2 linked regions of the Pleomorphomonas sp. T1.2MG-36 genome follow. The protein of the gene in region 2 interacts with the protein of the main gene of each other region in a pairwise test. Links are inferred from orthologs where the notes say so. Each region holds a gene or a part of one and is shown on either strand. Other genes may lie near its edges.

Region 1 (10,498 bases), on a different replicon or contig from region 2:
CCTCGACGGTTCCGGCAAGGGCATTGCGATCGCTCTCGCCGTCGCCGCCGAGCGACAGTGCCTCGGGCCTCAGCGCCACGGTCGCCTCGTCGGCGATGCCAAAGGCGGAAATGTCGCGCGCCGTCACCACCGGCTGGCCGTCGATCGACACACGCCCGGTCGCCGGATCGACAACACGCGCCTCGAACAGATTGAGCGTGCCGACGAAACTCGCCACGAAACGCGTCGTCGGGTTGTTGTATATTTCCGAAGGCGTCCCGACCTGATCGGCCCGACCTTCGTTCATCACCACGATGCGGTCGGAGATGGACAGCGCCTCTTCCTGGTCGTGCGTGACGAACACGGTGGTGATGCCCAGTTCGCGCTGGAGAGCCCGAATCTCCTCGCGCAGGGATACGCGGATCTTGGCGTCGAGCGCTGACAAGGGCTCGTCGAGCAGCAACACCTGCGGTTTGATCGCCAGCGCGCGAGCGAGCGCCACGCGCTGCTGCTGGCCGCCGGATAGCTGGTAGGGGTAGCGATCGCCGAGGTCCGGCAACTTGATGAGTTCCAGCATCTCGGCAACGCGCGCGTCGATCTCGCCCTTGTCCTTGCCGGCAATCTTCAGCCCGAAGCCGATGTTGCCGGCCACCGTCAGGTTGGGAAACAGCGCGTAGGCCTGAAACACCATGCCGACATTGCGTTTGGCCGGCGGCAGGTTCGTCATCTCCAGCCCGCCGACATGGATCGATCCCGACGTGACGGTCTCGAAGCCGGCGATCATTCTGAGAATCGTGGTCTTGCCGCAGCCCGACGGGCCGAGGAAGGAGATAAACTCGCCCTTCTCGATGGAAAGGCTGAAGTCGTGGACCACGGTGTTCGGACCGAAGGACTTCCTGAGGTGGCTGATTTCGATGAAGGACATCGGGCGTTCCGTGGAGTGCGGCGGTTGGGGCGCCGGGTCAGGGGCGGGCAGCAACGGCGTTGCGGGAGATGACCTGGATGATCCCCATGCAGGCCCAGGTGATCATGAAGGCCATGACGGCCAGCGCCGCCGGCTCGTAGGCACGATTGGCGCCGATGAGCTGGAGGTAGGGACCGAAGGCCGGCCGGTTGAGCAGGCTGGCGAAGGTGAATTCGCCGATGACGATGGCAAAGGTCAGGAAGGCGCCCGACAGCATGGCCGACCGGATGTTGGGCAGGATGATGCGCCAGATGATGGTGCCCGACGATGCGCCGAGGCTCTCGGCCGCTTCGGTCAGCGTTCTGACGTCGATGGACCGGAGGCCCGTCTCGATGGAGCGGTACATGTAGGGCAGCGCCAGCGTCACGTAGCCGCAGGTCAGGAGAAAGTTGGTGCCGAGCGAGGAGTTGGTGAGCGGCAGGACGCTCGACGAGTTGTAGAGGCGCAGATAGCCGAAGACGATGACGATGGCCGGCACCACCAGCGGCAGCAGCGTCACGAACTCGACGAACGGCCTGAGCTTCCTGAGCCGCAGCTCGACGAAATAGGCCATCGGCACGATGATGGCCATGCCGAAGACAATGGTGACCACGGCAAGGCCGACCGAGAAGGTGAAGGACGACTGGAACTGCGGGTCGGCCAGCACCACCCTGTAGGCCTCGAAGCTGTAGACGCCCCTGAGCTTCCTCAACGAAAACTCGAAGGTGGCCGCGAGCGGGACCAGGAAATACAGCGTGCCGATCAGGATGGCGAGCCAGTGGCCGAGGCGGTCGCTCTTCATTTGAGCCACCTTTCACTGCGCACGCGCAGCAGGATGTAGCAGAGATTGGAAAGACCGGTGATGACGATCATGCCGAAGGCGATGGCATAGCCGAGGTTCTGGTCATGCAGCACGTCGCCGCGGATCTGCGCGTAGAGCAGGATGGTGACGATGTTGAGCGACGAGCCGGTCAGCGCATAGGCGGTGGCTATGGCGCCGAAGGCGTTGGCGAACAGAAGCAGCGTCGCACCGAGAAAGCTCGGCAGCAGAACCGGCCCGGCGATATGACGCCAATACTGCCAGTTGGACGCGCCGAGGATGGTGGCCGCCTCGCGCCATTCCTTCCGCAGCCCCTCGATGGCCGGGGTGACGATCAGCACCATCAGCGGGATCTGGAAATAGAGGTAGGTGAGCGTCAGCCCCCAGAAGGACAGGAGGTTGAAGCCCTGGGCGTAGATGTTGAGACCGAACACCGACGACAGGAACAACGTGACCAGACCCTGCCGGCCGAGCGTCGCCAGAAAGGCGAAGGCCAGCGGTACGCCGGCGAACTGCGATGCGACGCCGGAGAAGGTCATGATGGTTGGGCGGATCCAGCGCGGCAGGCCACCCGACACCGCCGCATAGGCGATGAAGGCACCGATCGCCGCGCCGATCACCGCCGAGGCGACCGACACCTTGATGGAGATCCAGTAGGACGACAGGATGGTCGGCGTCCACAGCTTGCCCAAGTTGGCGAAGGTGAAACTGCCTTCATTGTCCTGAAACGCGCCGACCACGAGAAACAGGGTCGGCAGGACCAGGAACAGCACGGCGAAGACCATGAAAGGCGTTACGCCGACGACGGCCCATGGAACGCGTGGGCGGGGGGAACTGGCAGACGAAGCACTGAAAGCCATGCTTTTTGCTATCCGGATCGGCGATCGCGGAAAACCGCCCTCCGACCATGGCCGGAGGGCGGTACCGGGAAGGGAGGCGGGCGGCCATGTGGCCGCTCCGGGCCTTACTTGACGTCGGCGCCGACGACGCTGTCCCAATTCTTGGTGATGGTTTCCTTATAGGCCGCCTGCTCGTCGAGCGTCGGGAAGATGGCGTTGGCATAGGCCTCGGCCGGCGGCAGCTTGTCGAGCAGCTCCTGCGGCACCTTGCCGTTCTTGGCGAGGTCGTTGAAGCGGATCGGATGGCAATAGCCCTTCAGCCAGCCGAGCTGACCTTCATCCGAGTAGAGATACTCCATCCACAGCTTGGCGGCATTCGGATGCGGCGCATAGGCCGAGATCGCCTGAACGTAGACACCGGCCAGCACGCCGGTCTTCGGCACAACGACGTCGATCGGCGGGTTGCCGGCGAGCGTGTCGCGCCAGGACAGAAGGTTGTAGTCCCAGGCGGCGACGATCGGCGTCGTGCCCTGCGCGAGGGAGGCCGACTTGCCGATCACCGGCACGAAGTTGCCCTTGGCGACGACATCCTTGAAGAGACCGAGGCCGGCCTCGCCAGCCTTGGCGACATCGCCACCGGCGGCCGACAGGCCTGCCGCGAAGACGGCCGAGATGGCCTGCGAGGAAGCGCGCGGATCGCCGGCCAGAGCCACGGCGTTGGCGAACTCCGGCTTCAGGAGGTCGGCCCAATCGGCCGGGCTGTCCTTGATGAGGTCCTTGTTGATGCCGAAGGACATCACGCCGTAGTAGTCGCCGTACCAGTAGCCCTCGGCGTCCTTGGCGCTGTCGGGGATGCTGTCCCAGGTCGCCACCTTGTAGGGCTGCAGAAGTCCCTCGGCCTTGGCGGACGGACCGAAGCTGAGACCGACGTCGATCACGTCAGGCGCCTGATCGCCGGTGTTGCCCTTGTTGGCCTTGATCGCCTCGATCTCGTCGCCGGAGCCGGCGTCGGGATTGAGCTCGTTGACCTCGAGACCATACTTGGCCTTGAAGCCCTCGATAACGGCACCGTAGCCGCACCAGTCGTGCGGCAGGGCGATGGTGGTCAGCTTGCCTTCGGCCTTCGCGGCAGCGACGAGTTCATCCAGCGACGCCGCGAACACGGGCGTGGAAACGCACAGAACGGCCTGCGCGGCGATGGTCGACGCGAGAAACAGTTTGAAAGACATGATGGTTCCCCTGTTGGCCGGACACTCCGGCACCCGGATTTCCCACTCTTCGGCAACGCCCCATACCCGCCTCCGCAAGGAAGCGGGCGAGGTTTGCGCGTTCTAGAAGGCGCTCCGATCCGGGATGCCGCGAGCGGTCTCAGAAAGGTTCGCCGTCTCCGCGTTCTTCGTTACCTGAGTTATATGACAGTTTGTTGTGCGTGCCGTCAATTCGCCCAGTCCATTCGGGACGTTGCGTTTTTCGCCGCCTAAGGGCTTTCGCCTTTGCGCTCAGTAGCCTTTGTCGCGATCGACAAGATGACGGAGGGGCCGCCCCGCCTCGTAAGCGGCGATCTCGCCGATTACATAGCGGCTGAGCGCCACCGGATCGCTCTCGGCGGCGACATGAGGCGTCATGAAAAGATTGGGCGCCTGCCAGAGCGGACTCTCGGCCGGCAATGGTTCGGTGGCGAAGACATCGAGGCTTGCGCCTTTCACGCGGCCGTCCAGCAGCGCTTCGACCAGGTCGGCCTCGACCAGTGACCGGCCGCGGCCGGCATTCAGAATGACCGGACCGCCGAGAGGGCCATCCTTGGCCAGCGCATCGATGACGGCGCCGTCGATCAGGTTCTCGGTCTCCGCCGTCAGCGGCAACAAGGACACGAGAATGTCCGTGCGAGCGAGGAAGGGCGCAAGTCCTTCCTCGCCATGGAAGCAATCGACACCTTCCATGCGCTTCTCGGTTCGGCTCCAGGCGGCGACCTGAAAGCCGAGCGCCAGGAGCGCCCGTGCGGCGTCCCGCCCGAGCTCGCCCAGCCCCATGATGCCGACGCGAACGGCACTGGCCGCCCACTGGCGGAGCGGCTTCCAACCGCCGGCCGCCTGTGCCGCCGCGTAATGGGCATGACGGCGGTGATGCAGGAGCACGTTGAGCACGACCCATTCGGTCATCCGCCCGGTCAGATCGGGGTCGACGATGCGAACGACCGGAAGGTTGGGGAGATCCGGATCGGTGGTGAGATGGTCGACGCCGGCCCCCAGCGAGAAGATCGCCTCGAGCTTGGGGAATGTTTTGAGATAGCCGGGCTCCGGCTTCCAGACGAGAGCGTAACGGACGCTGGCTGGGTTGAAATCGTCGCCCGGCAGCACCACCGCGCGATCGGGCGCAGCCTCCCGCAGGGCTTGGATCCAATGATCGGGCTTCCAGCCCCGAACGGCGACGAGAATGGTCATGGCGATTCCCGGATGGAGAAGATGCTCCACCTTGCCCGGCTTGAGAGCGGAAACGCAAGCCATGCCCATCCGCCGCCGACTGCATTGGCTTGCGCCGTTTCGCGTGAACGGCCCACAGTTCCCAGGACATGCCCGGATGGTCGCTATTGACGGCAATAGCTGCCATGCGTATCTGACTTTTCATGTCAACACGCCCCCTCGTTATCCTTCCCGCCCCGCAGCTTCGACTGACTTCGGCGCCCATCGCCCGCGTCGACGATGGCGTTCGCAAGCTTGCCGAAGACATGCTCGAAACCATGTACGCGGCGCCCGGCATCGGCCTTGCCGCCGTGCAGGTGGGCGAGATGAACCGCCTCATCACCATCGACGTCTCGCACGACGAGGACGCCAAGGAGCCGCGCGTCTTCATCAATCCGGAAATTCTCTGGAAATCCGAGGAGTTGTCGGTCTACGAGGAAGGTTGCCTGTCGATCCCCGACTACTATGAGGAAGTCGAGCGACCGGCCAAGATTCGCGTCCGTTACACCAACCTCGCCGGAGAGCCGGAGGAGGTGGAAGCTGACGGGCTGCTTGCCACCTGTCTGCAGCACGAGATCGACCATCTCGACGGCGTCTTGTTCATCGACCACATCTCCAAGCTGAAGCGCGACCGCGTCACCAAGAAGTTCGCCAAGGCGGCCAAGGAAAAGACGAGGATCTAGTTTTCCTGCGTCTTAAGGCCGCTTTCGGCTTTCTTCGCCTCAATCGCCGGCGGGCCTCCGGCCCTTGGCTTTCGCGCTCCGTGCGGGCGCCGCTTGGCGCCGGAAGCCGCTTTCGGCTTTGTTCGCCTCAATCGTTGGCGGCCTCCGGCCCTTGGCTTTCGCGCTCCGCGCGGGCGCCGCTTGGCGCCGGAACCCGCTTTCGGCTTTGTTCGCCTCAATCGCCGGCGGGCCTCCCGCCCTTGGCTTTCGCGCTCCGCGCGGGCGCCGCTTGGCGCCGGAAGCCGCTTTCGCGGCTTCACGCGGTTCCGATGCTTGACGCCGCCATCCGCATGGTATGAAACGCCGGGCAGAACAACTGCCGCAGGATCGCCATGCCGCTCAAGATCGTCTTCATGGGAACGCCCGATTTCTCGGTGCCGGTGCTCGACGCCGTCGTCGGGGCGGGACATGAGGTCATCGCCGCCTATACGCGTGCGCCGAAGCCGGCCGGACGCGGCATGGACCTTCGTCGCTCGCCGGTCCACGTCCGCGCCGATGCGCTGGGCATTCCGGTTCTGACGCCAAAGACACTGAGGACGGAGGAGGCGCAGGCGACCTTCGCCGCCCATGGCGCCGATGTCGCCGTTGTCGTCGCCTACGGCCTCATCCTGCCGAAGCCCGTGCTCGACGCCCCTCGCCTCCACTGTCTCAACCTGCATGCCTCGCTGCTGCCGCGTTGGCGCGGGGCTGCGCCGATCAACCGTGCCGTCATGGCCGGCGACGCGGAATCCGGCGTCATGGTGATGAAGATGGAGGAAGGGCTCGACACCGGCCCGGTGGCGCTGACCGCCCGCGTCGTCATCGGACCGAACATGACCGCCGGCGAGTTGCACGACGCACTGTCGCCGACGGGCGCCGCCTTGATGGCCGAGGCCCTCGGCAAAATCGAGGATGGATCGATATCCTTCGTTTCCCAAGGCGAGGACGGTGTCACCTACGCCGCGAAGATCACCAACGAGGAGACCCGCGTCGACTGGCACCTGACGGGCACTGTGGTGCATGATCACGTGCGCGGCCTTTCGCCCTTCCCCGGCGCCTGGTTCATGGCTGATCTCGGCAAGGGCGAGGAGCGGGTCAAGCTCCTCCGGGCCGAGCGGGCCGAGGGCTCCGGGTTACCCGGCTCCCTGCTGTCGGTCGAAGGGATGGTCGCCTGCGGCGAAGGCGCGGTGCGCCTCCTCACCGTGCAGCGGGCCGGTTCGAAGGCGATGTCCTTCGCCGACTTCGCACGCGGTGCCCGCCTGGGCACCGGCTTCCAGTTCGGCTGACCGATATGCCCCGTTACCGGATGCTCATCGAATATGACGGCACCGCTTTTTCCGGCTGGCAATCGCAGGCCGAAGGAACCGGCGTACAGGACTACCTGCAACGGGCGATCCAGGGGTTCACCGGCGAGAGGATCGTCCTCAAGGGCGCCGGCCGTACCGATGCCGGCGTTCACGCACTCGGCCAAGTCTGCCACTTCGACATCGGCAAGACGTTGCGCACCGATACCATCCGCGACGCCGGCAACGTTCACCTGAGGCCGCACGCCATCACCATCGTGTCAGCCGAAGAGGTGCCGGAGAGCTTCGACGCTCGTTTTTCGGCGGTGAGGCGTCACTATCGGTATCGTGTCTTCGCACGGCGGGCACCGCCGACGCTGGAGCGTCACCTCGTCTGGCACGTCCACGCGTCACTCGACGTCGAGCGCATGGCGGATGCCGCCAAGGTGCTGCTCGGTCGGCACGACTTCACCACCTTCCGCTCCTCGGACTGCCAGTCGAAGAGCCCGGTCAAGACGCTCGATCAGCTCGATGTGGTCGCGGTGGACGGCGAGATTCACTTCCTGGTCTCGGCGCGCTCATTCCTGCACAATCAGGTGCGGTCGATGGTCGGAGGGCTCCGGAAGGTCGGCGACGGTCGCTGGACGGCGGCCGATCTCAAGGCGTCGCTGGACGCCACCGATCGCAGCGCGTGCGCGCCGGTGGCTCCGCCCGAGGGGCTTTGCCTGATGCAGGTCGACTATTGAGAAAAGGGCGGGAAGTTTCCTCCCCGCCCCATCGAACTCAACCGCCCGCCCGGATCACTTCGGCCAGACGAACGTGGTCGGCAGATGCTGGTAAAGCCAGGTCTCGGTCAGCGTCTTGTCGCCGGCGCGAAGGTAGAGGCGCATGTCCACCGGGTTGGGGCCGTCGCCCTTGAAGTCGAACACGGCCCGCCAACGCGTGGTACCCACCACCGGCAGCGTGTAGACGCCCGAGATGGAGCCGGACGACGCGGAGACCACAGCCTCGACGCCCGACGACTGGTCATAGGTGCTGAGGTCGCCACCGTCGAAATCGATCACATATTTGACGACACCGGCGGGGCGGGTCTGACCGGGCACGCCGCCGAAGCCGAGACGCGTCGAGTAGACGCGGCCGACCGGCGCCGGGTTCGGCTCGTCGACGCCCCAGGTCAGGCGATAGTCGAAGGCGATCTCACTGCCCTTGATGGCCGGCGCCGCCGGCAGCCAGTAGGCAACGATGTTGTCGTGGATCTCGTCGTCGGTGGCAATCTCGACGAGTTGCACCGCGCCGTCGCCCCACTCGCCCTTCGGCTCGACCCATACCGTCGACCGCTTCTCGTAGAAGACGCCGTCGTCCTGATAGTCTTCGAAAGAGCGGTCGCGCTGACAGAGGCCGAAGCCCTTGACGTTCTTGTCGACGAATGTCGACGTCATCACGTTGATCGGGTTGTTGAGCGGCCGCCAGACTCGTTCGCCGGCACCGTTCCAGATCGATAGGCCATCCGAGTCGTGGATCTCCGGCCGCCAGTCGGGCGCCCGCTGACGATTGGTCTCGTCGTACCAGAACATGGAGGTCAGCGCCGCCACGCCGAAGCGGGCGATATCCTCGCGCGGGTAGAAGCGTACGGCCATGTCCATGACGACCGTGCGGTTCTCGTCGCGGCTGACATCCCAGCGAACGGCGCCCGAAACGCGCGGCCCCTCGAGGTCGGCATAGATGGCGAACTGGCCGTCCTTGGAGGCGCCGAAGTAGAAGTTGGTGAAGCGCGGGAACTCCTCGGGCGTCGGCATGGCGACGTCGATGGCCAGCGCGCGGGCGGACAGGCCGTACTGGTCGAGCGCACCCGACGAGCGGAAATAGGCGGCCCCGAGGAAGGCCAGCCAATCGCGCTGGCCGGTATCGTCCATGACGCGGAAGCCGGCGAACCCGATGTCGCCCGGCAGGCTGGCGGCCGGATTGCCCTCGGGAATGTCGAAATAGTCCGGCGAGTAGAGGACTTCCTGCGTCTTGTCGCCATCGACGAGATAGATGCCGACCGGCAGCTTGAAGTAACGGCCGAGGTGGAAGAAGCGAAGCGGCGCCTTGCCGCCGGCCGCCTGGACGGTGTGATCGTCCTTGAACTTGATCTGCCAATGCCTGTCGTAGTCGATGGCTTCCAGCGCCTCGAAGGCGCGCGGCACCTCCGGCACGTAGGCGGCGGCGGCCCGCTCCTTGGCGGCGGTCATCAACTTGCTGAAGGAAAAGGGCTTCGGCTTGCCGAGCCTGGTCGACGCCTCAACGGCGAGAGCCTCGGTTGCGGAAAGGCTCGGGACGAGCCCGAGAGCGGCCAGCATGGCCAGAAGGTCACGGCGGGTAAGCTCGGACGACATGAGAGGGACACACTCCGACGAAGAGTCGGCGCCAGCCATGCCGATCGTTATCGGAGCGCGGCGCGACGGGCGCATACATAGACCGATCAAGGCTCGACGAACAGTAGTGGAACACTGCATAACTGGTAGAATGATTGATGATTCCCGACCATCCGAGCGTTTGTTCGAGCGGCTCACCGGCACGGTCGAGCGCGTTACCTTCCACAACGAGGAAAACGGCTTCTCGGTGTTGAGGATACGCGTGCGCGGCCGAAAGGACCCTGTGGCGGTCGTCGGCCACGTTCCCACCGTGGCCGCAGGTGAAAAGATCGACGCCGAGGGCCAGTGGATGACCGACAAGGTCCACGGCCTGCAGTTCCGCGCCGACCGCATCGAGACGCACGAGCCCACCGGCAAGGATGCGGTGGTGCGCTTTCTTGGGTCGGGCCTCATTTCCGGCATCGGGCCGGCGATGGCCGAGCGCATCGTGCAGGTGTTCGGGGCCAAGGCGCTCGACGTCATCGAAAACGAGCCGATGCGGCTCGTCACCGTGCCAGGCCTCGGCAAGCAGACCGCCGCCCGCATCGCCGAAAGCTACCGGGAGCGCAAGGCGGTCAAGGACGTGATGATCGCCTTCCAGGACAAAGGTATCGCCACGGCGCGCGCCGTGGCCATCTGGAAGGTCCTGGGACCGGAAGCGGTAAAGCTGGTCGAGGAAGACCCCTATCGCCTCGCCCGCGAGGTGCGCGGCATCGGCTTTGCCGGCGCCGACGAGATCGCCGAGAAATTCGGCATCGACCGCGCCGCGCCGGAGCGCATCCGGGCCGGAATCGCCCATGCCATCGAGGGCGCGGCGGACGACGGCCATACGGCCGTGCCGCGCGCCGACGTGCTGGAGCGTGCCGAACGGCTGCTCGGTGTCGATGCCGACGCCGTGTCGGCCGAGGTGGAAGGAGCTATCGCTCAGGGCGATGTCGAGACCTTCGACATCGACGGCACCGCGTTTCTGGCCGTTCGCCGCCTCGCCCGCTTCGAACGCTCCGTCGCCAGCCGCCTCAAGGCTCTCTCCGAAGGGCGCCCACCTTGGGGCAAGATCGACGTCGACACGGCCGTCGAGCGG
Region 2 (10,402 bases):
GGCGCCATCAGGCGGAAATGATCGAGGCTGCTCACGATGGTTCTCCCCAACCGCGGTCTTGCCAGGATGCCTTTGCGCGACCTCCGTGGCTAGTGCTTCTCCAGCGATACGAGAAACCGCAGGACGGGACCGAGCCTTGCCGATCCGGTCCCAGTCCTCGATTCCGCTACGCTAGCTTTTGCTTTTGATCCGTTCGATCAACGCTTCGACGGACGGCAGGATGCGCTCGACGATGATTTCGACGCCCGCGGCGTTCGGGTGCATGTGGTCGGCCTGATTGAGGCTGGCGTCACCGGCGACCCCGTCGAGGAAGAAGGGATAGAGCAGGGTGTCGTGCTTCTTGGCGAGGTCGGGAAAGATCGGATCGTACCGGGCGCCGTAATCCGCGCCGAGGTTGGGCGCCGCCCGCATGCCGGCGAGAAGCACCGGGGCTCCGGTTTCGGCGAGGCGGGACAGCAGTTCGTCGAGGCTTTCGCGGACGAGCGCCGGATCCTGGCCGCGCAACATGTCGTTGGCGCCGAGTTCGACGATGATGCCGTCGGCGCCGTCGGCCAGCGCCCAGTCAAGACGGGCAAGGCCATCGGCCACCGTATCTCCGGAGACGCCGGCGTTGACGATCTCGACGTCATGGCCGCGCTTGACGAGCGCCGCTTCCAGCCGGTCGGGGAACGCGTCCTGGGCGAGAACGCCATAGCCGGCGGTCAGACTGTCGCCGAGCGCGACGATACGCATGGGTTTGGCCTCCGCGCCGGCAAGACCGGCGAAGAGGGCGAGAACGAACACGAATATGCGATGTCTCACGGCCTTTTGACCCGGCTTGCAATGGTTTCTGGGCCGACCATATGACAGGCTCGGGCTTTCTTCGGCAAGCCCTGCCGATTTCACGACTGTCTGAACCGCCGGAACCGAAAGCTCGCCCTTGCCAGATCCTGCCATTGCTCTCTCCCAGGTCGATCTCAGTCTTGGCAGCGGTGCTGCCCGCGTTCACATCCTGAAGGGTCTGTCGTTTTCCGTCGACGCAGGCACCAGCGTCGGCATCGTCGGCCCATCCGGTTCGGGCAAGTCGACGCTGCTGATGGTTCTTGCCGGTCTCGAACGCGTGGATGGCGGCACCGTATCGGTGGGCAACGAGCGGCTCGATCGCATGAACGAGGACGCTCTCGCCCGGTTCCGGGGGCGTTCCGTTGGCATCGTCTTCCAGTCTTTCCATCTGATGCCGACCATGACGGCGCTGGAGAACGTGGCGGTGCCGCTGGAACTGAGCGGCCGGCGCGACGCCTTCGAGCGGGCGCGGGTCGAACTCGAAGCGGTCGGCCTCGGACACAGGCTCGACCATCACCCGGCGGAACTGTCCGGCGGCGAGCAGCAGCGCGTGGCCATCGCCCGGGCTCTGGCACCCGAGCCGTCGATCCTGATCGCCGACGAACCGACCGGCAATCTCGACGCCGATACCGGCCGCGACATCATTCGCTTGATGTTCGAGGCACGAGCCCGACGAGGCGCGACGCTGGTGCTGGTCACGCACGATCGTGCGCTCGCCGACGCCTGCGACCGTCGCATCGTCATGCGCTCGGGCGAAATCGTCGAGGACATCAGGGCGGGGGTGACGCCGTGAGCGGCCGCTCGCCGGGCTGGAGGGTTGCCGTTCGCCTCGCCACCCGTGAAGCGCGCGGCGGTCTGTCGGGCTTTCGTATCTTCATCGCGGCCATCGCGCTCGGTGTCGCCGCCATCGCGGCCGTCGGCTCGACCAGCCGGGCGATCATCGAAGGCATCTCCCTGCAGGGGCGGGAAATTCTCGGTGGCGACATCGCCGTCCGCTTTGGCGGCGAGGTTCCGCCCGAGGCGGTCGTCTCGACGCTTGGTGCTCGCGGGCGGCTGTCGACGGTGACGCTGGTCAACTCGATGGCGCGGCGGATCGACGGTGAGGCGCAAGCGCTTGCCCGCATCAAGGCGGTCGACGGCGCCTATCCGCTCGCGGGAGAATTCCGCCTTGAGGGCGGCGGCCGGCTTGCCGACGCCCTGGCGCCAGCGGCGGACGGATCGATTGGCGTCGTCATCGAGCCGATCCTTGCCGACCGTCTCGACGTGAAGGTCGGCGACCGCATCGCCATCGGTCGCGCGACCGCCGAGGTGCGGGGGCTGATCGAAAAGGAACCGGATCAGGTTGGCACCGGTGTCGCCTATGGGCCACGCGTGATGATGAGCCGGGAGGCGCTCGTGGCGACCGACATCGTCCAGCCGGGCAGCCTCGTTGCCAACACCGTTCGCCTCGCACTGCCCGATGGGACGACGGACGATGCCGTCGCCGCTGTCGCGGCCGAGATCAAGGCGGCCCAGTCCGACAGCGGCCGGACCGTTTCCTCCCGGCTCGACGCGGCGCCTGGTCTTGAGCGCAACGTCGACCGCTTCTCGCAGTTCCTGACGCTGGTCGGGCTGACCGCGCTGATCGTCGGTGGCGTCGGCGTCACCAATGCGGTGAAGGCGTTCATCGAGCGCAAGCGCGATACCATCGCCACGCTGAAGGCTGTGGGTGCGCCGGGCGGCTTCGTGGTCGCCATCTACCTGATCGAGATCGGCGTCATCGCCGGCATCGGCGTGGTGCTGGGGCTGGCCCTGGGGCTCGTGCCCCCCTTCTTCGCCGGTGGGCTGATCGCCGCGGCGCTGGAACTGCCGATCGAGATTGGCGTCTATCCCGGCGAGCTGCTGCTTGCCGCCGCCTATGGTTTTCTAACCGCCTTCGCCTTCGCCATCTGGTCGCTCGGCCGGGCGCACGACGTGCCGGTCAGCGCGCTGTTTCGCGAAAAGGTGGCGCCGGAGCGGCGGCTGCCGCGCCGCGTCTATGTTCTGGCGACCACGGTCGCAGTCCTGCTTCTCGCCGCGCTTGCCATCGTCTCTGCGGCCGATCGCTTCGTGGCGGTGATCTTCGTCCTGTCGATGGCGGCGATCTTCATCGTGCTCACCGGCGTGGCCGGCCTGATCCGTCGCCTTGCCGGCCGGTTGCCGGCGGTAGGTTCGGCGGAGTTCCGACTGGCGCTGCGCAACATCCACAGGCGCGGCGGCCTGACGCTGTCGGTGGTGCTGTCACTCGGCCTCGGGCTGACGCTGATGGTGACGCTCGCCTTGATCGACACCGGGCTCAGGCGGCAGCTCACGTCCACGTTGCCGGAGAAGGCGCCCACCTTCTTCGCGCTCGACATCCGTTCGAACGATCTCGACGCCTTCTCGCGCCTGATCGAGACCACGGTGCCGGGCACCACGCTCGAGACTGTGCCGATGCTGCGCGGACGCATCACCGCGCTGAAGGGAACGCCGGTCGACAAGATCGATGCGCCCGAAAGCGCGCGCTGGGCGCTGTCCGGAGATCGCGGCATCACATTGTCGGCCGAGCCGCCGGCCAACTCGACGCTCGCGTCCGGCGCCTGGTGGCCTCGCGATTACAAGGGCGAGCCGCTTGTCTCCTTCGAGGACACGTTGGCGCGCGAGTTCGGTCTGTCGATTGGCGACACTGTGACCGTCAACGTGCTCGGCCGCGAGATCACCGCCAAGGTGGCCAGCACGCGCAAGGTCGAATGGCAGTCGCTTTCCATCAACTTCGTGATGGTGTTCTCGCCCAACACTTTCGCCGGCGCACCGTACTCGGTGCTATCGACGGCGGCTCTGCCGCCGAGCGGCGACGCGGCCATCGACCGTGGCAACGAGGGGCGGTTGATCCGGGCGGTGGTCGCCGCCTTCCCGACGGCCACCATGGTTCGCGTCAAGGACGTGCTCGCCACGGTCAACGATCTGGTCGGTTCGCTGACGCTGGCCATCCGTGCCGCCGCCTCCATCGCGCTCGCCGCCTCGGTGCTGGTCCTGGCCGGGGCGCTCGCCTCCGGTCACCGCCAGCGCGTCTACGACGCCGTGTTGCTCAAGACCTTCGGCGCGACGCGCGCGCGCGTCCTTCTCGCCTTCGCGCTGGAATACGCGGCGCTCGGCTTCCTCACCGCCGTCTTCGCCTTGGTTGCCGGCACGGTGGCTGCCTGGGGCGTTCTTCGCGGCATCATGGACGTGCCGGTCGACCTCGATCCATGGGTTGCCATCGGTGCCGTGGCCGTGGCGCTTTTCCTGACCATAGGCCTCGGTCTTCTGGGAACATTCAGGGCACTTTCGGCCAAGGCGGCGCCCGTTCTGCGGAATCTTTAAATCTTCGTCATGTTTGACGGACTCGCCGTGCGTGCCCTTGAGCTTTCATCGGGGTACGCCCATATTGTCTTTTCGAGCAGGGGAGGCTCGCTTCCCCCGCGAATCCGCATTTCCAGAGAAGGATCGACGCCCCAATGGCATTCCCTGAACGCAACATCCCCTCGGGCTACGGTTCCCGGGCCTATTCCGCGGAGATCGATCAGGGTCTCCGCAGCTACATGCTGTCGGTCTACAACTATATGGCCATCGGCCTCGCCGTGACCGGCGGCGTTGCGGCGCTTGCCGCCAATGCCTCCGTGGCGAGCTGGGATCCGATCACCCTCACCTCCTTCGGCGCGGCGCTGTACACGAGCCCGTTGCAGTGGCTGGTGATGCTGGCCCCGATCGGCCTGGTGCTCGTCTTCTCCTTCGGCATCCAGAAGCTGTCGATGCCGGTGGCGCAGGGCCTGTTCTGGGCCTTCGCGGCGCTGATGGGCCTGTCGCTGTCCTCGATCTTCCTGGTCTACACCCAGCAGTCGATCACGCAGGTGTTCTTCATCTCCGCGGCCGCCTTCGCCGCCCTCAGCCTCTATGGTTACACGACCAAGCGCAATCTCAGCGCCATGGGCTCGTTCCTGATCATGGGGCTGTTCGGCCTGATCATCGCCTCGCTGGTCAACATCTTCATGCAGTCGTCCGCGATGGAGTTCGCCATCTCGGTGCTCGGCGTCGGCATCTTCGCCGGCCTGACCGCTTACGACACGCAGACCATCAAGGAAATGTACTTCGAGGGCGACGATAGGACGACCAGCGGCCGCAAGGCCATCATGGGCGCCCTCAACCTCTACATGGACTTCATCAACCTGTTCATCATGCTGCTTCGCCTGATCGGCGACCGTCGCTGACGACAACAGGACGTCCCATCGGAAACGCGGCGCCGGGTTCATCCCCGGCGCTGTTTTCGTTTGAGGCCGGGCGATGGGCATGCGATCTAGGGCGCGGGCGCACTGCCGCGCCACTATCCCTCCGGATCCGACCCATGCTGACCATTCGTCCCGCCCGCGCCAGTGACATCCCGGCGATTGCCGCCATCTATCAGGACGCCGTTCGAACCGGCACCGCTTCATGGGAACTCGAACCGCCGACCGAGGCGGAGATGCTGAAGCGCTTCGAGACCATCACCGGCGGTGGCTATCCCTACCTGATCGCCGAGATGGGCGGCGGTCTTGCCGGCTATGCCTATGTCAGCGCCTATCGGCCGCGTCTTGCCTACCGTTACACGGTCGAGAACTCGATCTATATCGATCCGGCCCGGCAAGGGCAGGGTATCGGCAAGCGCCTTCTTCAGGCCCTGATCGATGATTGTGCCCGGCGCGGTTTCCGGCAGATGGTGGCGGTGATCGGCGACAGCGGCAATGTCGGCTCGCGCAAGCTGCACGCCGCCTTGGGCTTCACGCTGGTCGGCGTCGCGCCAGCCCTCGGCTACAAGTTCGACCGCTGGCTCGACCAGGTCCTGATGCAGAGAGCGCTCGGTGACGGCGAGACTTCGGCGCCCGGCGAGCTCTCGCGAAGCTGATCGCAACAAAAAAGCCGCCGCGAACGGGTCGCGGCGGCCGAAAGCATGCGGTTTGCTCAGGCGGCCTTCTTGGGCTTCAAGAGGCCGCGGTTGATCAGCACTTCGGCGATCTGGACGGCGTTGAGCGCGGCACCCTTGCGGAGGTTGTCGGAAACCACCCACATGGTCAGGCCGTTCTCCACCGTGATGTCCTCGCGGATGCGGGAGATGTAGGTGGCGTCTTCGCCGGCCGCCTCATACGGGGTGATGTAGCCGCCGGGCTCGTGCTTGTCGATGACGAGGCAGCCGGGCGCCTCGCGCAGGATCGAGCGGGCCTCGTCGGCGGTGATCGGGTTGTCGAACTCGATGTTGACCACTTCCGAATGGGAGACGAACACCGGAACGCGCACGCAGGTGGCGGTCAGCTTGATCTTCGGATCGAGGATCTTCTTGGTCTCCGCCGTCATCTTCCACTCTTCCTTGGTGAAGCCGTCTTCCATGAAGACGTCGATGTGCGGAATGAGGTTGAAGGCGATGCGCTTGGGGAACTTCTTGGCTTCGACCGGGTCGGAGACGAAGATGGCGCGGGTCTGGGTGAACAGTTCGTCCATCGCGTCCTTGCCGGCGCCGGACACCGACTGGTAGGTCGACACGACCACGCGCTTGATGTGGGCCTTGTCGTGCAGCGGCTTCAGCGCCACGACGAGCTGGGCGGTGGAGCAGTTGGGATTGGCGATGATGTATTTCTTGGTGAAGCCGGCGACGGCATCGGCGTTCACCTCGGGAACGACCAGCGGCACATCCTCGTCATAACGCCAGGCCGAGGAGTTATCGATCACGACGCACTTCTGCGCACCGATCTTCGGCGACCACTCCTTGGAGATCGAGCCGCCGGCCGACATGACGCAGATGTCGATGTCAGAGAAGTCGACGTGCTCCAGCGCCTGCACCTTCAGCGTCTTGTCGCCGAACGATACCTCGGTGCCCTGGCTCCGGCGCGAGGCGACGGCAATCACCTCATCGGCGGGGAAGCCGCGCTCGGAGAGGATCGAAAGCATTTCGCGGCCCACGTTTCCGGTGGCACCGACCACAGCGACCTTGTAACCCATGTTGGACTGACCTTCTGAAAGTGTGGCGTTGCGCCGTAACAGTCGTCCCCCGCCTTGCTTGGCGGCCGGTCGCTCTTCAGTCTGTCAGGGAGACGTTCGAGGAGGCCACCAACCGCCTCCTCTGACCCCGAGGAGGACGGTACGGGGCGAGGAAGCGTCGATCACGTCGTGGTCGTTTTCGTCGTCGCCGTTTTCGTCATGGCACGTCCGGCCGGGGCGAAACCCAGCGCGAAGACAGCCTGACGGGAACCACTCGCGAACGACATGGACCATTCCTCTCTCGAATGCTGGGCTTTATGGCTGAAAGGGCAGGGCTGGTCAAGACGAATCGGGGTGGGCGCCTTGGTGCCCGCTCCCCCCGCGCATTTGGCTGGCGAAGGATCATGTTTCCGCCTCGGCGAGCCGATCTCCGGTGTGTGCGTGTTATTCCTTACTCGGAATAGATGCATGGGTCTCCGCAAAACAATCAATCTTTTACCGCTTGGTTGTAGACCTTGCGACAATTCCCGTCTGTGGGAGCCGTGATTTCAAGGCGAGGCGAGCATGTCGCTGTTCGGACGCAAGTCTTCCTCCGAGAAGATCAAGATCAATTTCTTCGATAGTACACCCGATGCCGTTCTGGTCATCGCCGACGGCAAGTTCATCGAGTGCAATGCCGCAGCGGTGAAAATGTTCGGCTCGTCTTCGAAAGCCGCCTTGACCGCCAGTACGCCGGCGGCGCTTTCGCCTCCCACCCAGCCCGATGGTCAGCCATCAGGCACCAAGTCCGAGGCGATGATCCGGGAGGCCATGGCCACGGGTCACAAGCGCTTCGAGTGGATGCATCGGCGAGCCGATGGCAGCGACTTTCCCGTTCTCGTCACCCTGATCCTGTCAAAGGTCGAGGGGCGGCCGGTGGTTCTCACCAATCTCGCCGATCTCTCGGACGCCCTGCGCGAGCGGGAGGCGCGGCGGGAGGAGGAAGCGCGAAGCGCCAAGGCCTCGGTTCTTCAAGAGCTCACCTCCGAGTTCGATCGCAACGTCTCCTCGGCGCTGGGCACGGTGGGGCATGTTGCCGACCAGCTCGAATCGTCGTCCCAGGCGATGTCCGGCTCGGCCGACCTGACCAACCGCCAGCTTACCGAACTGACCGCTGCGTCCGAGCAGGTGTCGGCCGCCGTCGGCATCGTCGCGGAATCGGCGGGAGAGCTGTCCGCGTCGATCGCCGAGATCGGCCGCCAGGTCCATCAGTCGAGCAGCATCTCCAGCGCCGCCAACGAGGAGGCGCGCCACACCAACGACATCGTCAAGGGGCTTGCCGAAAGCTCGGCCAAGATCGGCGAGGTGATCAGCCTCATCAACGGCATCGCCAGCCAGACCAACCTTCTCGCCCTCAACGCCACAATCGAGGCGGCGAGGGCCGGCGAAGCCGGGCGCGGTTTCGCGGTCGTCGCTCAGGAAGTGAAGGCGCTCGCCAACCAGACGACGCGTGCCACCGACGAGATCGGCGCACAGATCGGCGCCGTCCAGGCCGCGACCACGCAGGCCGTGGGGGCAATCGGTGGTATCGCCACGCGCATCGGCGAGATCAACGAGATCGCCGGCGCCATCGCCGCGGCGGTGGAACAGCAGTCACGCGCCACAGCGGCCATTGCCAGCAACATCCAGCAGGCCTCGGTGGCAAGCCAGAAGGTTTCGATCAACACCGGCGGCGTCGCCCATGCGTCGGTGGAGACGCGCAAGGCGGCCGAAGCGGTGCTGACGTCGGCCAAGGCGCTGTCCGGCGAGGCGGGTGGCCTGCGCTCTACCGTCGACCGCTTCCTGCAGGGCGTGAAGCGGGCTTAGGCAAACGGCACAGTATCGGAATGGAAAAAGGCCCATCTTGAAAGACGGGCCTTTTCTGTTGGCTTGCGATAAGTGCGGTCTGCCTGGCGAAGCCGGCCGCACTTTCCTCGTCAGGCGGCGAGCTGTCGCAGCACGTATTGCAGGATGCCGCCGTTGCGGTAGTAGTCCAGCTCATCAAGCGTATCGATGCGGCAGAGCAGCGGCACGTCGATTTCCGCGCCGTCGGCCCGGACGATCTTCGCCGTCAGAGTCTGGCGCGGCTTGACGCTGGCGATGCCTTCGATGGTCACCGTCTCGTTGCCGACGAGGCCGAGGCTCTGCCAGTTCGTCCCTTCCTCGAAGGTCAGCGGAACGATGCCCATGCCGACCAGATTCGAGCGATGGATACGCTCGAAGCTCTCGGCGATCACCGCCTTGACGCCCAGGAGATTGGTACCCTTGGCCGCCCAGTCGCGCGACGAACCGTTGCCGTATTCGACGCCGGCGAAGACGACCAGCGGCACGCCCTCGTCCTTGTAACGCATGGCGGCGTCGTAGATGTACATCCGGTCGCCCGAGGGATGATGGATCGTCCAGCCACCCTCGACCACGTTACCGGCATCGTCCTTCACCATGTTGTTCTTGATGCGGATGTTGGCGAAGGTGCCGCGCATCATCACTTCATGGTTGCCGCGTCGCGTTCCGTACTGGTTGAAGTCGGCCGGGCGCACCTGATGGCCGGTGAGATACTGGCCGGCCGGGCTCGCGACCTTGATCGAACCGGCCGGGGAGATGTGGTCGGTGGTGATCTTGTCGCCGAACAGGCCGAGGATGCGGGCACCGACGATGTCGGTGACCGGCGGCGGCGTCATGGTCATGCCGGCGAAGTAGGGCGGGTTCTGCACGTAGGTCGAGCCGATGTTCCAGCCGTAGGTCTGGCCGATCCCCGCCTCGACGGCGCGCCACCGCTCGTCGCCCTTGAAGACGTCGGCGTATTTCTCCTTGAACATGCCGGCGGTGATGAAGGTGGAGATGGTCTCGTTCACCTCTTTGTTCGACGGCCAGACGTCCCGGAGATAGACCGGCTCGCCATCGGAACCGAAGCCCAGCGGCTCGGTCGACAGGTCCTTCTGCACGCTGCCGGCCAGCGCGTAGGCGACGACCAACGGCGGCGAGGCGAGATAGTTGGCCTGCACGTCGGGGCTGACGCGGCCCTCGAAGTTGCGGTTGCCGGAGAGCACGGCAGCGGCGACGATGCCGTTGTCGTTGATCGACTTGGAGATCGGCTCCGGCAGCGGACCGGAGTTGCCGATACAGGTTGTGCAGCCGAAGCCGACGAGGTTGAAGCCCAGCGCGTCGAGATCCTTTTGCAAGCCGGACTGGCTGAGATACTCGGCGACCACCTGGGAGCCGGGCGCCAGCGAGGTCTTCACCCAGGGCTTGACGTTGAGACCCTTCTCGCGAGCCTTGCGGGCGAGCAGGCCGGCGCCCACCAGCACGCTCGGGTTGGAGGTGTTGGTGCAGGAGGTGATGGCGGCGATCACCACGTCGCCATGGCCGAGATCGAAGTTGCCGCCCTCGACGGGATAGCGTGTACCGATGTCGGTAAGCTTCTTGTACTCGGTTTCCATGGCAGCGGCGAAACCGGCCTTGGCGGCGCTGAGCGACACCCGACCTTCGGGGCGCTTGGGACCGGCCAGCGAGGGAACGACGGTGGAGAGATCGAGTTCGAGGATATCGGTGAACTCGGGGTCGGGCGTGTCGGCGGTGCGGT

Evidence for each region.
Region 1: the proteins of QQZ18_RS17200 (region 2) and def interact in binary tests that used the Escherichia coli proteins (3 or more experiments, as listed by UniProt). The link is inferred for Pleomorphomonas sp. T1.2MG-36 from one-to-one orthologs.

What each region holds. Positions count from the first base shown.
Region 1 is NZ_CATNLY010000023.1:593,956-604,453, forward strand. What follows is about bases 4,006-6,963. They hold def (peptide deformylase), read left to right. Parts: upstream 4,006-5,204; coding sequence 5,205-5,723; downstream 5,724-6,963. Other genes in these bases: QQZ18_RS14270 (2-hydroxyacid dehydrogenase), read right to left, coding at 4,081-5,085; fmt (methionyl-tRNA formyltransferase), read left to right, coding at 6,095-6,963. In the rest of the region: QQZ18_RS14250 (ABC transporter ATP-binding protein), read right to left, coding at 1-904; QQZ18_RS14255 (ABC transporter permease), read right to left, coding at 942-1,724; QQZ18_RS14260 (ABC transporter permease), read right to left, coding at 1,721-2,602; QQZ18_RS14265 (ABC transporter substrate-binding protein), read right to left, coding at 2,707-3,810; more of fmt, read left to right, coding at 6,964-7,027; tRNA pseudouridine(38-40) synthase TruA, read left to right, coding at 7,033-7,770; QQZ18_RS14290 (glucan biosynthesis protein), read right to left, coding at 7,825-9,399; SF1B family DNA helicase RecD2, read left to right, coding at 9,530-10,498. UniProt on the Escherichia coli protein: Removes the formyl group from the N-terminal Met of newly synthesized proteins. Requires at least a dipeptide for an efficient rate of reaction. N-terminal L-methionine is a prerequisite for activity but the enzyme has broad specificity at other positions.
Region 2 is NZ_CATNLY010000034.1:297,857-308,258, reverse strand. What follows is about bases 4,810-7,671. They hold QQZ18_RS17200 (aspartate-semialdehyde dehydrogenase), read right to left. Parts: upstream 6,826-7,671; coding sequence 5,794-6,825; downstream 4,810-5,793. Other genes in these bases: QQZ18_RS17195 (methyl-accepting chemotaxis protein), read left to right, coding at 7,369-7,671; QQZ18_RS17205 (GNAT family N-acetyltransferase), read left to right, coding at 5,201-5,737; QQZ18_RS17210 (Bax inhibitor-1/YccA family protein), read left to right, coding at 4,810-5,066. In the rest of the region: QQZ18_RS17230 (DinB family protein), read right to left, coding at 1-35; QQZ18_RS17225 (arylesterase), read right to left, coding at 172-801; QQZ18_RS17220 (ABC transporter ATP-binding protein), read left to right, coding at 920-1,615; QQZ18_RS17215 (ABC transporter permease), read left to right, coding at 1,612-4,182; more of QQZ18_RS17210, read left to right, coding at 4,317-4,809; more of QQZ18_RS17195, read left to right, coding at 7,672-8,649; aconitate hydratase AcnA, read right to left, coding at 8,760-10,402.